Regions from separate parts of the Halomonas sp. LES1 genome, predicted to be linked through region 1. Evidence: riboswitches for the same ligand, from Rfam matches in the RefSeq annotation. Region 1 holds a riboswitch; each other region holds the start of a gene.
The links. Region 1 has a riboswitch for thiamine pyrophosphate ahead of thiO (glycine oxidase ThiO). Riboswitches for the same ligand answer to the same signal wherever they lie in the genome.
Positions count from the first base shown of each region.

Region 2: it holds a riboswitch for thiamine pyrophosphate, as region 1 does, so the genes downstream of both, RM463_RS03355 (3-oxoacyl-ACP reductase) here and thiO (glycine oxidase ThiO) in region 1, are expected to answer to the same signal.
Region 3: it holds a riboswitch for thiamine pyrophosphate, as region 1 does, so the genes downstream of both, thiM (hydroxyethylthiazole kinase) here and thiO (glycine oxidase ThiO) in region 1, are expected to answer to the same signal.

Region 1 is NZ_JAVRGC010000001.1:321,674-326,871, reverse strand. It holds gene RM463_RS01625 (thiazole synthase) at 5-823, opposite strand; gene thiS (sulfur carrier protein ThiS) at 823-1,050, opposite strand; gene thiO (glycine oxidase ThiO) at 1,047-2,144, opposite strand; TPP riboswitch at 2,203-2,323, opposite strand; gene RM463_RS01610 (hypothetical protein) at 2,463-2,768, opposite strand; gene argF (ornithine carbamoyltransferase) at 2,849-3,775, opposite strand; gene RM463_RS01600 (Grx4 family monothiol glutaredoxin) at 3,940-4,284, shown strand; gene rnt (ribonuclease T) at 4,374-5,042, opposite strand.
Region 2 is NZ_JAVRGC010000001.1:700,932-706,129, reverse strand. It holds gene RM463_RS03395 (M18 family aminopeptidase) at 1-1,190, shown strand, start outside; tRNA gene RM463_RS03390 (tRNA-Met) at 1,236-1,312, opposite strand; tRNA gene RM463_RS03385 (tRNA-Glu) at 1,439-1,514, shown strand; tRNA gene RM463_RS03380 (tRNA-Gly) at 1,539-1,613, shown strand; tRNA gene RM463_RS03375 (tRNA-Glu) at 1,636-1,711, shown strand; tRNA gene RM463_RS03370 (tRNA-Gly) at 1,783-1,857, shown strand; tRNA gene RM463_RS03365 (tRNA-Glu) at 1,861-1,936, shown strand; tRNA gene RM463_RS03360 (tRNA-Gly) at 1,975-2,049, shown strand; TPP riboswitch at 2,308-2,401, shown strand; gene RM463_RS03355 (3-oxoacyl-ACP reductase) at 2,435-3,226, shown strand; gene RM463_RS03350 (LLM class flavin-dependent oxidoreductase) at 3,226-4,545, shown strand; gene RM463_RS03345 (sodium:solute symporter family transporter) at 4,663-5,198, opposite strand, start outside.
Region 3 is NZ_JAVRGC010000004.1:155,276-160,473, reverse strand. It holds gene RM463_RS11085 (serine hydrolase) at 1-11, shown strand, start outside; gene RM463_RS11080 (DMT family transporter) at 124-999, shown strand; gene thiE (thiamine phosphate synthase) at 1,040-1,654, opposite strand; gene thiM (hydroxyethylthiazole kinase) at 1,644-2,465, opposite strand; TPP riboswitch at 2,498-2,596, opposite strand; gene nhaD (sodium:proton antiporter NhaD) at 2,643-4,109, opposite strand; gene RM463_RS11060 (CBS domain-containing protein) at 4,244-4,852, shown strand; gene RM463_RS11055 (hypothetical protein) at 5,031-5,198, shown strand.

The DNA of each region.
Region 1 (5,198 bases):
CGTGTCAGGGGGTGGCGTGCCAGAAGGGCTGGCCCAGGGTCGGCGTGCTGGGGCTGGCGGTCTGGCGTCGCTCCATCAGGCCGGCGAGATAGGCCTCGCGACCCGCCTCGATGGCGCGGGCGAAGGCGGCCGACATCTGTGCCGGGCGACGAGCCTTGGCCACGGCGGTGTTGAGCAGCACGCCATCGAAGCCCATCTCCATGGCTTCCGCGGCCTGGGAAGGCGCCCCGAGGCCGGCGTCGATGATCATCGGCACGTCGATACGCTCGCGCAGGGTGCGCAGGGCGTAACGGTTCATCAGGCCGCGCCCGGTCCCGATCGGTGCCCCCCAGGGCATCAGCGCCTGGCAGCCCGCCTCCTGGAGACGCTGACAGAGCACCAGGTCGTCGGTGCAGTAGGGCAGCACCTTGAAGCCCTGCTCGATCAGTTCCCGAACGGCTTCCAGCAGGCCGAAGGGGTCGGGCTGAAGGTTGTAGTCGTCGCCGATGACCTCGACCTTGATCCAGGGTGTGTCGAAGAGTTCCCGGGACATCTCGGCGAGCGTGATGGCTTCCCGGGCAGAGCGACAGCCGGCGGTGTTGGGCAGCAGCTGGCAGCCGCTTTCTCGCAGGATCTGCCAGAAGGCATCGCCGTCGCCACCGGCGTCGCCGCCGCCGGGGTTCTGGCGACGCAGCCCCAGGGTCAGCATGGCGCAGTCGGCGGCCTCGATGGCCTCCTGCATCACCTGTGGCGACGGGTAGAGGGCCGTGCCAAGCAGGAAACGGCTGCTGAAGCACTCTTCATAGAGCACCAGCGCATCGTCATGGGTTGAGTGGGTGTGCATCAGCCGCCTCCTACCGGGGCCACGATATCGATACGATCATCCTCGCCGAGGGTGCGCTCGGACCAGGTGGAGCGCGGCGCGAAGGCATCGTTGATGGCCACGGCAACGCGACGCTCGCCATAGCCCCACGCCTCCAGGGCCTGCGCCAGGGGGGTGCCTTCGGGGAGCCGAGCGGGCTCGCCGTTGAGGCTCAGGGTGATCTCATGCATGGGGTCACTCGCTTTCACGATAGGGTCTCCTGTGGGACGGGGCCGTCCAGTAGGTCGGCGAAGGGCTTGTCACCTTGGCCCCGGATCTCGCTCAGCAGATGCTCCACCACTGCCGGGGCAAGCAGATAACCGTGGCGAAACAGTCCATTGGCGCTGATCAGCCCATCACTTAGGGTAACCCGGGGCAGGTTGTTGCGGAAGGCGGGGCGCAGGTTGACGCCCTGTTCGAGGATGCGCGCCTCGGCGAAGGCCGGTGACAGGGTATAGAGGGCGCTGGAGAGCTCCAGCGAAGACTGCAGCGATATCGGTGAGCGATCCTCGCTTTCGATGGAGGTGGCGCCGATCACGAAGCGCCCATTGGGCTTGGGGACCACATAGAGCTGGTAGCGCGGGTGCATCAGGCGCACCGGCCGCGTCAGCGTGATCTCGCTGGTCGTCACATGCAGTGTTTCGCCGCGCACGCCGCGCAGGGTGGGGTGGTTGGGCTTGGCGCCATGGCCACGGCAGTCGATCACCAGGTCGAAGCGGTGTCTTCCCGCCGGGGTGGCCACTTCGCCGGGATGCACTTCCACCGGCGTATGGGCATGGCACTCGCCGCCCAGCTCACGAATCGCCCCCAGCAACCCTGTCAGCAGCTCGCGGTTATCCAGGTGTGCTTCATCGGCAAGAAACAGACCGTGGCGAAAGCGGGTCAGATCGGGCTCCAGATGATGGATGGCGCTGCCATCCAGTTCCTGATAGAGGGCGCCTTCCCCCAAGGTATCGGCAAGGTCGCGGCGGAACTGGATCAGCTCGTTGCCATCCTGGGGATGGGCAACCACCAGGCTGCCGTGTTGATGCCATAGCCCGGGCGCCTGCAGCTCCTCTAACCAGGTGGGCCAGCGATCGAGAGCCATCTGCCCCATCTCATAGACACTGTGCTCGCTGACAACCGTTTCGGCCAGGGGAGCGACCATGCCGGCGGCGGTCCAGGCAGCGGCGGGCGGCGTATCCAGGTCGCCTGCATCGTAGAGGCTGACGGCATGGCCGTCGCACAGCAGGCGCCAGGCTGTCAGCCGGCCGAGCAGGCCGGCGCCGGCGATGGCGATGCGGCGTTGTGGGGTGGCGTTCATGAGGTGCATCCGGCGGTTGGCGGTGTGGAGATCAGACTGGATGCAGGGTAGGGGCGGGCTGGGGCACGAGCTTGTTCCCTCCGCAGGCATCAACCTGATCAGGTTCAACGGGTTCGGCCGTACCGATCTCAGCCCCTTGATACCGCATGACGGTGAGAGGGGCGCCCCGACAAGAGCTGCCAACATAACCAAGAAGGCCCGCCGACGCAATCGAGCGTCGGCGGGCCTTGGTCATTGATGTTCATCGCGCCTCTCCGGGGCATGGCCCTGGCGGCGACTGTGCTCCGCCGAGGAGAGGTGTTGCGGGTCAGGCTGGGTTCAGGCGCAGTCGGCGGCGCCCTCTCCGAACATGTCGAAGAGCAGTTCGCGCCCCATGCCGGTCAGCACGAAGCGGCGCTGGTCGTTCCAGGTAGCGGCCTCGCTGGACTCGAGTATGCGCTGACAGACCGACCATTCGTGGCTGTCGCTCTCCAGCGTTTCCAGCGCAGTGGGGTCGAGGCCACGATGGGGGACGGTGACGGTTTCGAGCACGTGGCCCTGGCGATAGAGCAGGGCGGCCATGTTGGCGAGGCATTGGCGCAGGCTGCGCTGCATCCCGAAGGTGTCGATCGAAGAGGTAGTCATGCGCCGCGTCTTCCTTGGTGGAAAGTGCTGCGGCGCAGTATACAACCTTGGTCGAATAAGACCAAGGTCTAGTAGTGGGGTTACGGCGCGTCGTGGACCTCGCCGAGGAGCAGGAACTCGATCAGTGCCTTCTGGGCATGCAGACGATTGCCTGCCTCCTGCCAGACCACGGCCCTCGGGTCGTCGAGCAGGGTCTCGCTGATCTCCTCGCCGCGATGAGCCGGCAGGCAGTGCAGGAACAGCACGTCCTGGTGAGCGCGATCGAGCAGTGATTCGGTGACCTGCAGACCGGCGAAGGCCGCCTCACGCTTGGCCTGCTCCTCCTCCTGTCCCATGGAGGCCCAGACATCGGTCGTTACCAGATCGGCGCCGGTCACGGCCTCGGCGGGGTCGCGCAGCAGGGTGACGCGATCGCCGGCGGCCTCGAGGATATCCTGGCGCGGCTCATAGCCTTCTGGGCAGCAGATGCGCAGCTGGAAGTCGAACTGGCGGGCCGCATTGATCCAGGAGTGGCACATGTTGTTGCCGTCGCCGATCCATACCGCGGTCTTGCCCTTTACGCTGCCGCGTAGCTCGGTCCAGGTCATCACATCGGCGAGCAGCTGACACGGATGGTAGTCGTCGGTCAGCGCGTTGATCACCGGCACGCTGCTGGCCTCGGCGAACGCCTCGAGTCCGGCGTGGGAGAAGGTGCGGATCATCACGATATCGACCATCTCGGAGAGCACGCGGGCGGTGTCGCCGATGGGCTCGCCCCGGCCGAGCTGGGTGTCGCGGGGAGAGAGGAACAGCGCATGGCCGCCGAAGTGTGCCATGGCGGTCTCGAAGGAGACCCGGGTGCGGGTCGAGGACTTCTCGAAGATCATCGCCATGGTGTGATTCGGGAAGGGAGTGTAGTTGGGCCCCTCCGCCTTGAGCGCGTTCTTTATGGTGATGGCGCGCTGAATCATGTTGCTCAGCTCTTCGGGGCTGGCATCCATCAGGGTCAGGAAGTGCCGAGTGGCCATGCGGTGCTCCTCGCAAAAGCGCTCATCCTAGCCAGCCGCCGGGGGATGCGCAACGCGTTGTGGATCAGTAGAATGGCTGTCACCAAGACCTACCGCCGGGATCAGGTATTGATCGTACCGGCATTCGCGACCTCTGTTGTCCGCTACACCCATAGGGAGACGCCATGAGCACCACCCTCGAGAACATCCAGCGCCAGATCGGCGAAAACCCGATCCTGATCTACATGAAGGGCACCCCGCAGCTGCCCCAGTGCGGCTTCTCCGCCCAGACGGTGCAGGCGCTGATGGCCTGTGGCGAGCGCTTTGCCTTCGTCAATATTCTGGATAACCCGGATATTCGGACCGAGCTGCCCAAGTACGCCAACTGGCCCACCTTCCCGCAGCTGTGGGTCGAGGGCGAACTGGTCGGCGGCTGCGACATCGTGATGGAGATGCACCAGAACGGTGAGCTCGAAACGCTGATCAAGGAAACGGCCGCCAAGCACAAGGACGACCAGCCGGAAGCCTGAAGCGATAAGCTAGAAGCCTGAAGAAAAACACCCCTGCAGCATGGCTGCGGGGGTGTTTGCTATGGGGCGGGCTTATGCTGCTTTCCAGCCTATGGCGCCTCTTCCATTCCCTGTTCGCGCTGGGTCTGGGCCCAGCCGCCGATCTCCTTGTAGCGATTGACCATGGCGCAGAACAACTCGGCGGTGCGCTCGGTATCATAACGAGCCGAGTGTGCCTCGCTGTTGTTGAATTCGATGCCGGCGGCTCGGCAGGCCCGGGCCAGTACCGTCTGGCCGTACATCAGGCCGGCCAGGGAGGCGGTATCGAAACTGGAGAAGGGGTGGAAGGGGTTGCGCTTGATGCCGGAACGGTTCACCGCGGCGTTGAGGAAGCCGTGATCGAACGCCGAGTTGTGGCCGACCAGGATGGCGCGGGTGCAGCCATGGGCCTTGATCGACTTGCGTATGGGACGAAAGATCTCGTTGAGCGCCTCGGTCTCGTTGACCGCCACCTGGCGACGCAGGGGGTCGTCGAGCCGGATGCCGGTGAAGTCCAGTGCCGATTGCTCGATGCTGGCACCCGCAAAGGGCTCCACGTGGAAGGCATAGGTCGACTCGGGGAGCAGGTAACCCTCGGCGTTCATGGTCAGGGTGACCGCGGCGATCTCGAGGATCGCATTGCGCTCGGAATCGAAGCCGCCGGTTTCCATGTCGACCACCACCGGCAGGTAGCTGCGGAATCGCTGTGCCATCAGGTCGCGGGCGATCGCCTCGCTCATGCACCTCTCCTTCGTGTTTGGCATTGATGTCACGGGCAGGCTGGCCGCGGCCCGGCTCGAGTCCGCGCAGTCTAGCAGCTCGCTCCCGTGAGGTCCCGTGGATGGGCGGTATTCGAGGCCATGCTGGCGCGCTATACTGGCAGGTCTCTCGTATTC
Region 2 (5,198 bases), 380 kb from region 1:
GCCGCCTGGACGAGCGCGAGGCCTGGTCGTTGACGCCGGGCGAGCGGGTCTATGTGACGCGCAACGACTCCTCCATCATCGCCCTGCAGTTGCCCGAGACGCGGCTCGAGGCGCTGCGCATGATCGGTGCCCATACCGATAGCCCCGGGTTGCGACTCAAGCCCAATGCCGCCCAGACCGCAGCCGGCTGGCTGCAGCTCGGTGTCGAGGTCTATGGGGGAGCCCTGTTGGCGCCCTGGTTCGACCGTGAGCTGGGGCTCGCCGGCCGGGTGCATGTCCGCTATCCCGATGGCCGTCTCGAGGGGCGTCTGCTGCATGTCGACCGCCCAGTGGCGATCATTCCCAGTCTGGCCATCCATCTCGATCGCGAGGCCAACAGCGGTCGTGCGCTGAACGCTCAGACCCAGATGGCGCCGGTGCTGCTGCAGGGTGGTGAGGAGGGCGACCTGCCGAGGCTGCTCAAGGAGTGGGTCTCGGAGCAGCACGCCATCGAGGCGTTCGAGCTGCTCGACTTCGAGCTGGGCTTTCATGATATGCAGCCGCCTGCGCGGGTGGGGGTCAAGGGGGAGCTGATTGCCAGCGCCCGGCTCGACAACCTGCTCTCCTGCTTTATCGGCCTGGAGGCGTTGCTGGCCAGTGATGGCAAGCAGGGTGTCGTGCTGGTGGCCAACGACCATGAGGAGGTCGGCAGCGCCAGTGCCTGCGGCGCCCAGGGGCCTTTTCTGGGAGATGTGCTGCGCCGGGTTCACGAGCGGCTCGGCGACGGCAGCGAGGAGGGCTTCATTCGGCTGATCCAGGCCTCGCGGATGATCTCCTGCGACAACGCGCATGCTCTGCATCCCAATTTCCAGGACAAGCACGATGCGGCCCATGGTCCCGCGCTCAACGGCGGACCGGTGATCAAGGTCAATGCCAGTCAGCGCTACGCCACCAACAGTGCGACGGCGGCGCTGTTTCGCGACCTCTGTCGCGAGGCCGAGGTGCCCGTGCAGAGCTTCGTGACGCGTGCCGACATGGGGTGTGGCAGCACCATCGGGCCGATCACCGCCACCGGGCTCGGTGTGCCTACCCTCGATGTGGGGGTGCCGCAGTGGGCCATGCACTCGATCCGTGAGACCGCGGGAAGTGAGGATGTGGCCTATCTGACGCGGGTGCTGGCTGCCTTCTGCAACCGCCCCGAGCTGGCTTGAGCACACAAAAAAACCCGGCGCCGATGGCGCCGGGTTGCGTGATTCTGGTGGCTACGCCCTGACTCGAACAGGGGACCCCATCATTATGAGTGATGTGCTCTAACCAACTGAGCTACGTAGCCAGCGGCGCGTACTCTATCCAGCGTTGGCCCCTCTGTCAACTGCCTGATATGGAAGGCATGCCAAGGCTTGACACTTGGCCGTGTGGTCGATAATATGCGCGCCATCTCGACGAGACGAGACATTGCGTCCCATTCGTCTAGTGGTCTAGGACACCGCCCTTTCACGGCGGGAACAGGGGTTCGAACCCCCTATGGGACGCCACTCGACTCATCAGATAACCGGAATGCGGGAATAGCTCAGTGGTAGAGCATCGCCTTGCCAAGGCGAGGGTCGGGAGTTCGAATCTCCTTTCCCGCTCCATCTTCTGAAAGGAAGATACAGCGTCCCATTCGTCTAGTGGTCCAGGACACCGCCCTTTCACGGCGGGAACAGGGGTTCGAACCCCCTATGGGACGCCACTTCTTCGACTGCAGCGTAGAGTCGTCGAGGTAGTGGTAGAAGTAGTAGTAGAACGAGAAGTACGAGACAGGCGGGAATAGCTCAGTGGTAGAGCATCGCCTTGCCAAGGCGAGGGTCGGGAGTTCGAATCTCCTTTCCCGCTCCATGCGTCCCATTCGTCTAGTGGTCCAGGACACCGCCCTTTCACGGCGGGAACAGGGGTTCGAACCCCCTATGGGACGCCAACTCGCTCTCGTCGTGCCAACAGTAGTACCGATATCAAGCGGGAATAGCTCAGTGGTAGAGCATCGCCTTGCCAAGGCGAGGGTCGGGAGTTCGAATCTCCTTTCCCGCTCCAATCGGTTTCACGCTACTGGCCAAGGCTCGCGTCAGGAGCTGGAGCGCCAGCCCGGTCGAATCTCCTTTCCCGCTCCAATCGGTTCTCCCTCTCTGAATTCTGATCATAAGCTAAGGCGCCAGCCTGGCTGATGATGTCTTGTCGTTTTTCGTATTTCACTCCAGAAGATCCCCTGTTTCCCCGGTCAGGCCAGGGCTCACTGCTTGAGCCGGAATGCCGGCCCGGCTGTTGCTGTCCGTCCGAATGCGCTATGGTGCCCCACTAGACACGGGGTGCGGCCATGGCCGCTGAGAAAATACCCGTCGAACCTGATCCAGTTCACACTGGCGAAGGGATGTCGGCCGGCTCCAGCGCGGCGCCCTTTGCCGCGTACCAAGGAGTCTTCATGGCCGTTTCCTCTCTCTCCATCGACCAGCAGGCCATCGATCAGCAGGTCGTGCTTGTTACCGGCGGTGCTCGTGGGCTCGGCGCTCATCTGACCCGAGCCTTTCTCGGGCAGGGCGCCCGGGTGGTGGTGAACTATTTCCAGAGTCGCGATGCCGCCGAGGCACTGGTGAAGGAGGCGCCGCAGCGGGTACTGGCCGTCCAGGCCGACGTGCGTGACGCCGAGGCGATCGAGTCGCTGTTCGAGCAGGCGCGTGAGCACTTCGGCACGCCGATCACCACCGTGGTCAACAACGCCCTGCCCGCGTTCACCTTCAACGGCGACGCGCGTCCCGACGCCGATGCCCTGGACTGGTCGCATCTCCAGCAACAGCTTGAGGGTGTCAACCGGGGAGCGCTGAACACCATCCAGGCGGCGCTGGCCGGCATGCGCGAGCAGGGAGGTGGACGCATCGTCAATATCGGCACCAATCTGTTCCAGAATCCCGTCGTGCCGTACCACGACTACACCGCGGGCAAGGCCGCGCTGCTCTCGCTGACCCGTACGCTCGCCAACGACCTGGGGCCCGACAACATCACCGTGAACATGATCTCCGGCGGGCTGCTGCGCACCACCGATGCGTCCAGCGCGACCCCGGAGGCGGTCTTCGACCTGATCGCGCAGAATACCCCCCTGCGGCGGGTGACCACCCCGGAGGAGTTTGCCGACGCGGCGCTGTTCTTCGCCTCCCCCTGGGCCAGGGCGGTCACCGGCCAGAACCTGATCGTCGACGGCGGACTGGTGAAAGGGTGATGAAGGCACGCAATCCCGACGAGAAATTGCACCTCAATCTGTTCGTGATGGGGTGCGGCCACCATCGCGCGGCATGGCGCCATCCCGACTCCTGCGCCGAGCGGCTTGGCGACATCGCCTACTATGAGTCCCTGGCCCGCACCGCCGAGCGCGGCAAGCTGGATGCGCTGTTCTTCGCCGATGGCATGAGCGCCGGCAGCGTGGAGGATGGCTTCCACTGGCACCTCGAGCCGCTGACCGCGCTCTCCGCCATGAGCCGGGCCACCCGGCGGATCGGGCTGATCAGCACGCTCTCGAGCACCTTCTACACTCCCTTCCACGCCGCCAGGCTGGTGGGCTCGCTGGACCACATCTCCGGCGGGCGAGTGGGCTGGAACGTGGTGACCTCGATGTTCGACAGCGAGGCGCGCAACCATGGCTATACGGCCATGCCCCCCCATGGCGAGCGCTATGTGCGCGCCGAGGAGTTCGTGCAGACGGTATTGGCGTTGTGGGACAGCTGGTCCGACGACGCCATCGAGCGCGATCGTAAGGGCCGCTATGCCGATCCCGACAAGGTGCGCCAGATTGACCATCACGGTGAGCACTTCCTGGTCGACGGGCCCCTCAACCTGCCGCGTCCTCCCCAGGGCAACCCGGTACTGGTACAGGCGGGTGCTTCTTCCCAGGGGCGCGATCTGGCGGCGCGCTACGCCGAGGCGATCTATGCTGTCGCCTACGACCTGGAGGCAGCCCAGGCCTACTACCGGGACATCAAGTCGCGGGTGGCGGCGGCCGGGCGCACCGCGCCGGTGCCGATCCTGCCGGGGCTCGTCACCTATGTGGGCGCTACCATGGAGGAGGCTCGAGCCAAGCAGCGCGAGCTGGACGACTGTCTGCCGGTGGAGGCCTCGCTGCGCCAGCTGGGACTGTTCATCGAGCAGGACTGCAGTGACTGGGAGCTGGATGCCCCGGTGCCGCCACTACCGCCGCTGACCGAGTTCCGTGGTCCCCAGGGGCGCTATGCCACCATCCTGCGCATCATCGAGACCGAGCAGCCCACCCTGCGCGAGCTGCTGGGGCGGCTCGCCGCCGGCGGCGGCCACTGCACCATGATCGGTACCCCGGAGAGCATCGCCGATGAGATGGAGCGCTGGTTCCACGGCCGCGGGGCGGACGGCTTCAACCTGATGCCGCCGTCGCTGCCCTCCGGGATCGAGGACTTCGTGGATCAGGTGGTGCCGGAACTGCAGCGTCGCGGACTCTTCCGGGAAGAGTACGAGGCGGCGACGCTGCGGGGGCACTTGGGCCTCGAGAGGCCGCCCGGCCGGCGCTCCTAGCGTCCAGCGCACCTGCTTTTTGAAACGCAAACGTCCCTCGAAACGCAAATGCCCTTCGAAGCGCTAACGTCCCAGAAACGCCAACGCCCCCTTCCGGGGGCGTTGGCGTGTGATCCCTTAGCCCTCGAAGCGTCGGGTGCCGGCGCTCAGAGCCGCAAAGTCGAAGCGTTGCTTCGCCGGCAGCAGCGCCAGGAGCGCCAGGCCCGTCACGACCGGCACGAAGGTGGCGAGCAGGAAGGACTCCATCAGGGTGTTCAAGGCGTCGCCCGGGGCCGGGAAGAGGAAGAGTCCGGCGACCAGGCCGCTGAGCGTGGCCAGTACCGCGGCGCGGCCGTCGAAGCGGCGGTTGAACAGCCCGAAGAATACCGGGAAGGCCGCCGCGCAGCAGAGCAGGTCGGCCAGCAGGAACAGGTAGAGCACGCTGTAGCCCTGGGCGGCCACGAAGGTCACCGGCAGTGCCAGCAGCAGGATCAGCCAGCGCGACAGTCGCATCAGCCGCTGGCCGCTGGCGTCAGGCAGCAGCCGTCCGCCATCCACGGCGATCATGCTCGAGGCGGCGCTGATGGTGGTGTCGGCGCTGCTCATGACCAGCGCCAGGCCCAGGAAGATCAGGCCCACGGCGAACCAGTCGGGAATGTCGGCGAGCAGCACGC
Region 3 (5,198 bases), on a different contig from region 1:
CCACCCTCTAGTTCTTGCCGTTCGTCTGCGAACCTTCTAGCCTTATCTCGATACCACCCCGTCGATCCCTGATCGACGGGGTGGTGCTTTTGTCATGCGGGACGATCGGGAAGGGGAGTCGCGATGTCTGAGTCGTTCAAGGGAATCGGCTTGATGTGCCTGGGGGTGCTCTGCCTGGCGCTGGGGGATGCCATCACCAAGTGGCTGGGCGAAGTGCACTCGCCGCTGCAGATCATCTTCTTTCGCACCCTGGTGTCGCTGCCGCTGATCGCGCTGATCGCGCGCTTTAACGGTGGCCTGCGTACCCTGAGCACTCGGCGTCCCGGTGTGCATCTGCTGCGTGGCCTGATCTTCACCGGCACCATGATCTGCTTCATGTGGGGGCTGACCCTGCTGCCCCTGGCCGAGACGACCGCCATCGCCTTCGCCGCCCCGCTGTTCGTCACCCTGCTCTCGGTACCGCTGCTGGGTGAGCGGGTCGACCGGCCGACACTGCTGGCCACCACGCTGGGCTTTGTGGGCGTGCTGGTGGTGGTGCGACCGGGTGGCGAGAGCTTCCAGCTGGGGGCCCTGGTGGTGGTCGGCGCGGCGGTCTTCTACGCGCTGACGATGATCACCGCGCGGCGTTACGGTAGCCGCGAGCACCTCTGGGCGCTGGTCTTCTACAGCACCCTGGTGCCGCTGCTGGTGTCTGCCACGACGCTGCCGTGGGTGTGGCAGATGCCGGCGCCCCTGCACTGGCCGGCCTTCCTGATGGCGGGCTTCCTCGGCGTGGGCGCGATGACCGGCCTGACCCTGGCCTTTCGCTACGCACCGGCCGCCCTGGTGGCGCCCTTCGACTACACCGCGCTGCTATGGGCGGTGCTGCTGGGGTGGTGGTTCTGGGACGAGGTGCCGGACCTCTGGGTCTTCGTCGGCGGCAGCCTGATCATCGCCAGCGGCCTGGCGATCGCCTACCACGAGCGGCGCACCTCGCTCGCGCGGCGCCCGACCGCCTGACCCAGGCATCAGGCGGGGCATGATTCAGTCGGGGCATGATTTAGTCGGGATAGAAGGCGCGCGCCGCGGCCTCCGGGTCCGGCATGCCGCAGATCGCCGAGATCACCGCCAGGCCCTGGGCGCCGGTCTGGCGTACCGCGGCGGCATGTTCCGCCTTGAGTCCGCCGATCGCCACGCTGGGCAGGGGACTGGCCGCCACCAGGCTGGCCAACCCTTCGAACCCCAGGGGGGCGGCATGGTCGTGCTTGCTCGGGGTGGCGAAGACCGGGCCAAGCCCCAGGTAGTCGAGACGCTCGACATCGAGGCGGGCCATCTGCTCCAGGGTCTGCACCGAGAGCCCCAGGATCGCCTGTTCCCCCAGTGCCGCTCGGGCCGCGGCCACCTCGCCGTCGTCCTGACCGATATGCAGGCCGTCGGCGCCGCTCTCCACCGCCACCGTCAGGCGGTCATTGATGATCAGCGGCACGCCGCTGCCGGCAAGGGCCGCCTTCAGTCGCCGGGCCTGGTCGATCAGCTCGCCGTCATCGGCATGCTTGTCGCGCAGCTGTATCACCGTGGCGCCACCGCGCACCGCGGCCACGACGGTCTTCTCCAGGCCATGGTCGGCGCACAGGCTCGGGTCGGTAACGAGGTACAGGGAAAGATCAAGGCGCATCGGACACCTCCAGGGTGGGCAGGGTGACAAGCTGGTCGTGGTCGAGGGCGTAGAGGGCATCGAGGAAGGCCACCGAAAAGCTGCCGGGGCCGCTGGCCACCTCACCGGCGCGGCGCCCCGCCTCGCCGTAGCAGGCGAGTGCCGCCACGCTGGCGGCGAAGGGATCCTCGGCCCCTGCCAGGAAGGCGGCCACCACCCCGGTGAGGGCGCAGCCCAGGGTGGTGACCCGGGGCATCAGGGGATGACCACCCGGCACCCGGGCCAGGTGCCGGCCATCGGTGACCAGGTCGACCTCACCGGTGACCGCTACCACCGCCGCGGTGCGCCGCGCCAGGGTGATCGCGGCCTGTTCGGCGGCCTCGATGGGGTCGCTGCTGTCGACCCCGCGACCGCCACTGCCCTGACGCTCCAGGGCGAGGATCTCCGAGGCGTTGCCGCGGATCACCGTCGGTCGATGTTCCAGCAGGCGCTGGCCTGCCTCGCGGCGATAAGCGGTGGCACCCACTGCCACCGGGTCGAATACCCAGGGCTTGCCCGCCAGCTGCGCGGCCTCGGCGGCCTCCTCCATGGCGGCCAGCCAGTGGGGAGAAAGGGTGCCGATGTTGATCGTCAGCGCATCGGCCAGCGCCGCAAACTCGGCGGCCTCCTCGCGGGCATGCACCATGGCCGGCGAGGCGCCCAGTGCCAGCAGCACATTGGCCATGGGATTCATGGCCACCAGATTGGTGATGTTGTGAATCAGCGGCGCCCGCTCGCGCAGGCGTACCAGGTGGGCGGCGGGGTCGATCGGTCCGCGGATGGCGGTAGTCATCATTCCTCCCGGGCGCGGGAGGTGCAGTCGCCGGGGTGGGCTGCACGACTCCCTACGCCGGCATGATCCGGGTCAGGTTCCAAGGGTGCGTCTCAACCGCGGTGGATGCCGCGGCGCCCCTGTCGTGGGCATCACTATCCCTGCCCCGGATAAGCCTGTAAAGCCCGTGCATCGATCTTAAAACAGGGAGTGATTGATCATCAGGTGCGTCGCCACGCTGGCCGCATAGCCCAGGGCGATGGCGGGCGCCCAGCGTAGATGGCCGGCAAAGGTGTAGATCCCGCGAGCCTGTCCCATCAGCGCCACGCCGGCGGCGGAGCCCATGGAGAGCAGGCTGCCACCGACACCGGCGGTCAGGGTGATCAGTAGCCAATGGCCCTCGGACATGTCGGGTGCCATGGAGAGCACGGCGAACATCACCGGAATGTTGTCGACGACCGCCGAGACGATGCCCAGCACGATGTTGGCCCACAGTGGGTTCCAGCCACCGTAGAGCGTCTCCGAGAGAAGTGCCAGGTAGCCCATGAAGCCCAGTCCGCCCACGCACATCACCACGCCATAGAAGAACAGCAGGGTGTCCCACTCGGCGCGGGCGATACGGCTGAAGATATCGAAGGGCACCACGCTGCCGAGCTGCTCCAGCTTCTTCCAGTCACCGCGCTGGGCATAACGGGTGCGCTTCCTGTCCAGTGAACGTGGCAGGCTGCGGCGCAGGAAGTAACCGAAGAACTGCAGCAGGCCCAGGCCGAACATCATGCCCATGGCCGGCGGCAGGCTGAGCACCGAGTGGCACAGCACCGAGATGGCCACGGTGAGCAGGAACAGCAGGATGATGCGCCGCGCACCACGCTTGAGCCACACCTCCTCGGTGAGGGTCGGAGGCTTGCGGTTGCGAATGAAGAAGTTCATTACCAGCGCCGGTACCAGGAAGTTGACCAGCGAAGGTGCCAGCAGCTGGAAGAAGGCGCCGAAGGGTAGCTGGCCGGCCTGCCACACCATCAGCGTGGTGATGTCGCCGAACGGGCTGAAGGCGCCCCCGGCGTTCGATGCCACCACCACATTGATGCAGCAGAGCCGGATGAAGCGGTCGTCGCCCTCGGCCACCTTGAGCACCACGGCGCACATCAACATGGCGGTGGTCATGTTGTTGGCGATGGCCGAGATCCAGAAGGCGAGGCAGCCGGTGATCCAGAACAGGCTGCGGTAGCTGAACCCCTTGCGTACCAGCCAGGCGCGCAGCGCATCGAATACCCGGCGCTCCTCCAGGGCGTTGATATAGGTCATCGCAACCAGCAGGAAGAGCAGCAGTTCGGTGTATTCGAGCAGCGTTTCGCGAAAGGCCGTCTCGGCCTGTTGGGGCAGTCCGGCACTGGTGTAGGCCCAGGCCACCAGCGCCCAGATCAGGCCGGCGGCGACCAGCACCGGCTTCGACTTGCGCATGTGCAGCAGCTCTTCGGACATGACCAGGGCGTAGGCGAGCACGAAGAGTGCCACCGAGATCACGCCGACCCCTGAGCCAGTGAGATCGAGGGGGCCGGCGCTGGCCATGGCAAGAGAGGGTATGGCCAGGCAGCAAAAACCAAGAAACAGAAACGCGCCGAGGCGGTAAGGCGCTTGGCGGAGGGCGTTCAGGGGAGATGTCATGGTGGCAGTGAAGCGTCGAGGAAGAGGGGGCAGCATGATAGCTGTTCTAGCCTTAAGGCTGCCTTAAGGGAGTCCTGTGAATGTAAATAAATGAATGCCGGTGGTACCCATTTACCCCGCACAGGAGTAATCCCATGAACCAGTTACACGCTTCCTTCATGCCTCTCAGTCGGCTCGAGGCAGCCCCGCGGCTGGCTACCCCTGCCCGGGATGGGTTCAGCGTATTGAATCCTGCCCTCGAGATGCTCACGGACTTCTTGCGGGTGGCTCCCCGCACGATTCGGGCCGATGCCGATGTCAATGAGGCCCACTTGATGATGCGCCATGGTGGATTTCGCCTGCTATTGGTCACCGATGATCAGCAGTGTTGCATCGGCGTGCTGGCAGCCCGTGAGGTCATTGGTGGTCGTCGCATCACGCTTGCCCAGCAACAGCATGGTCTCTCGAGCGATGAGGTGACCGTGGGCATGATCATGACACCCTGGCAGAAGCTCTCGGCCATGCCGCTGGAGCAGCTTGCCACTTTAACCATTGGCGACCTGCTGCTATCACTGGAATCGATGACCGACCAGCACCTGCTGGTGACCGAGCGCGATCAGCAGGGAAGCCTGCGAATTCGTGGCCTGGTCTCGGCGGCTGATATTCGACGGGCCGTCGGGCGGACGGAGAGCGCAACGCCAGAGGTGGCAACGGCGAATAGCTTTGCAGATACCTACAGGATGATGATGGGACATGATCTGTGAGGCAGTGGATGACCTTGGCACAGGCCATGTCGCGATAGGTATTGGCGGTGTTTCAGCGAAGCTATCGCGAGGATGCTCAGGACGCTGTCGAGTTCTTGACGACGAAGGCGCCTTCTCTGTCGACGGCGGAATCGCAATCACAAGCATGAAGGCTGTGAGCCTTCGAAAGGAGGGGGCCATGATCAAGGCACTGTTCTGGTGTTTCCTGGTGCTGCTTTTTCAGCTAGGGCTGCTGCACTATGTCGACAGGCGCGTATTGGGGATGACGTTCGGTGGGGACGAGGCTGGGGGCGAGAAGACAGTGTCGACCGATGGGGAGCCGCAAGCGTCGTTGGCTGACGAGTAG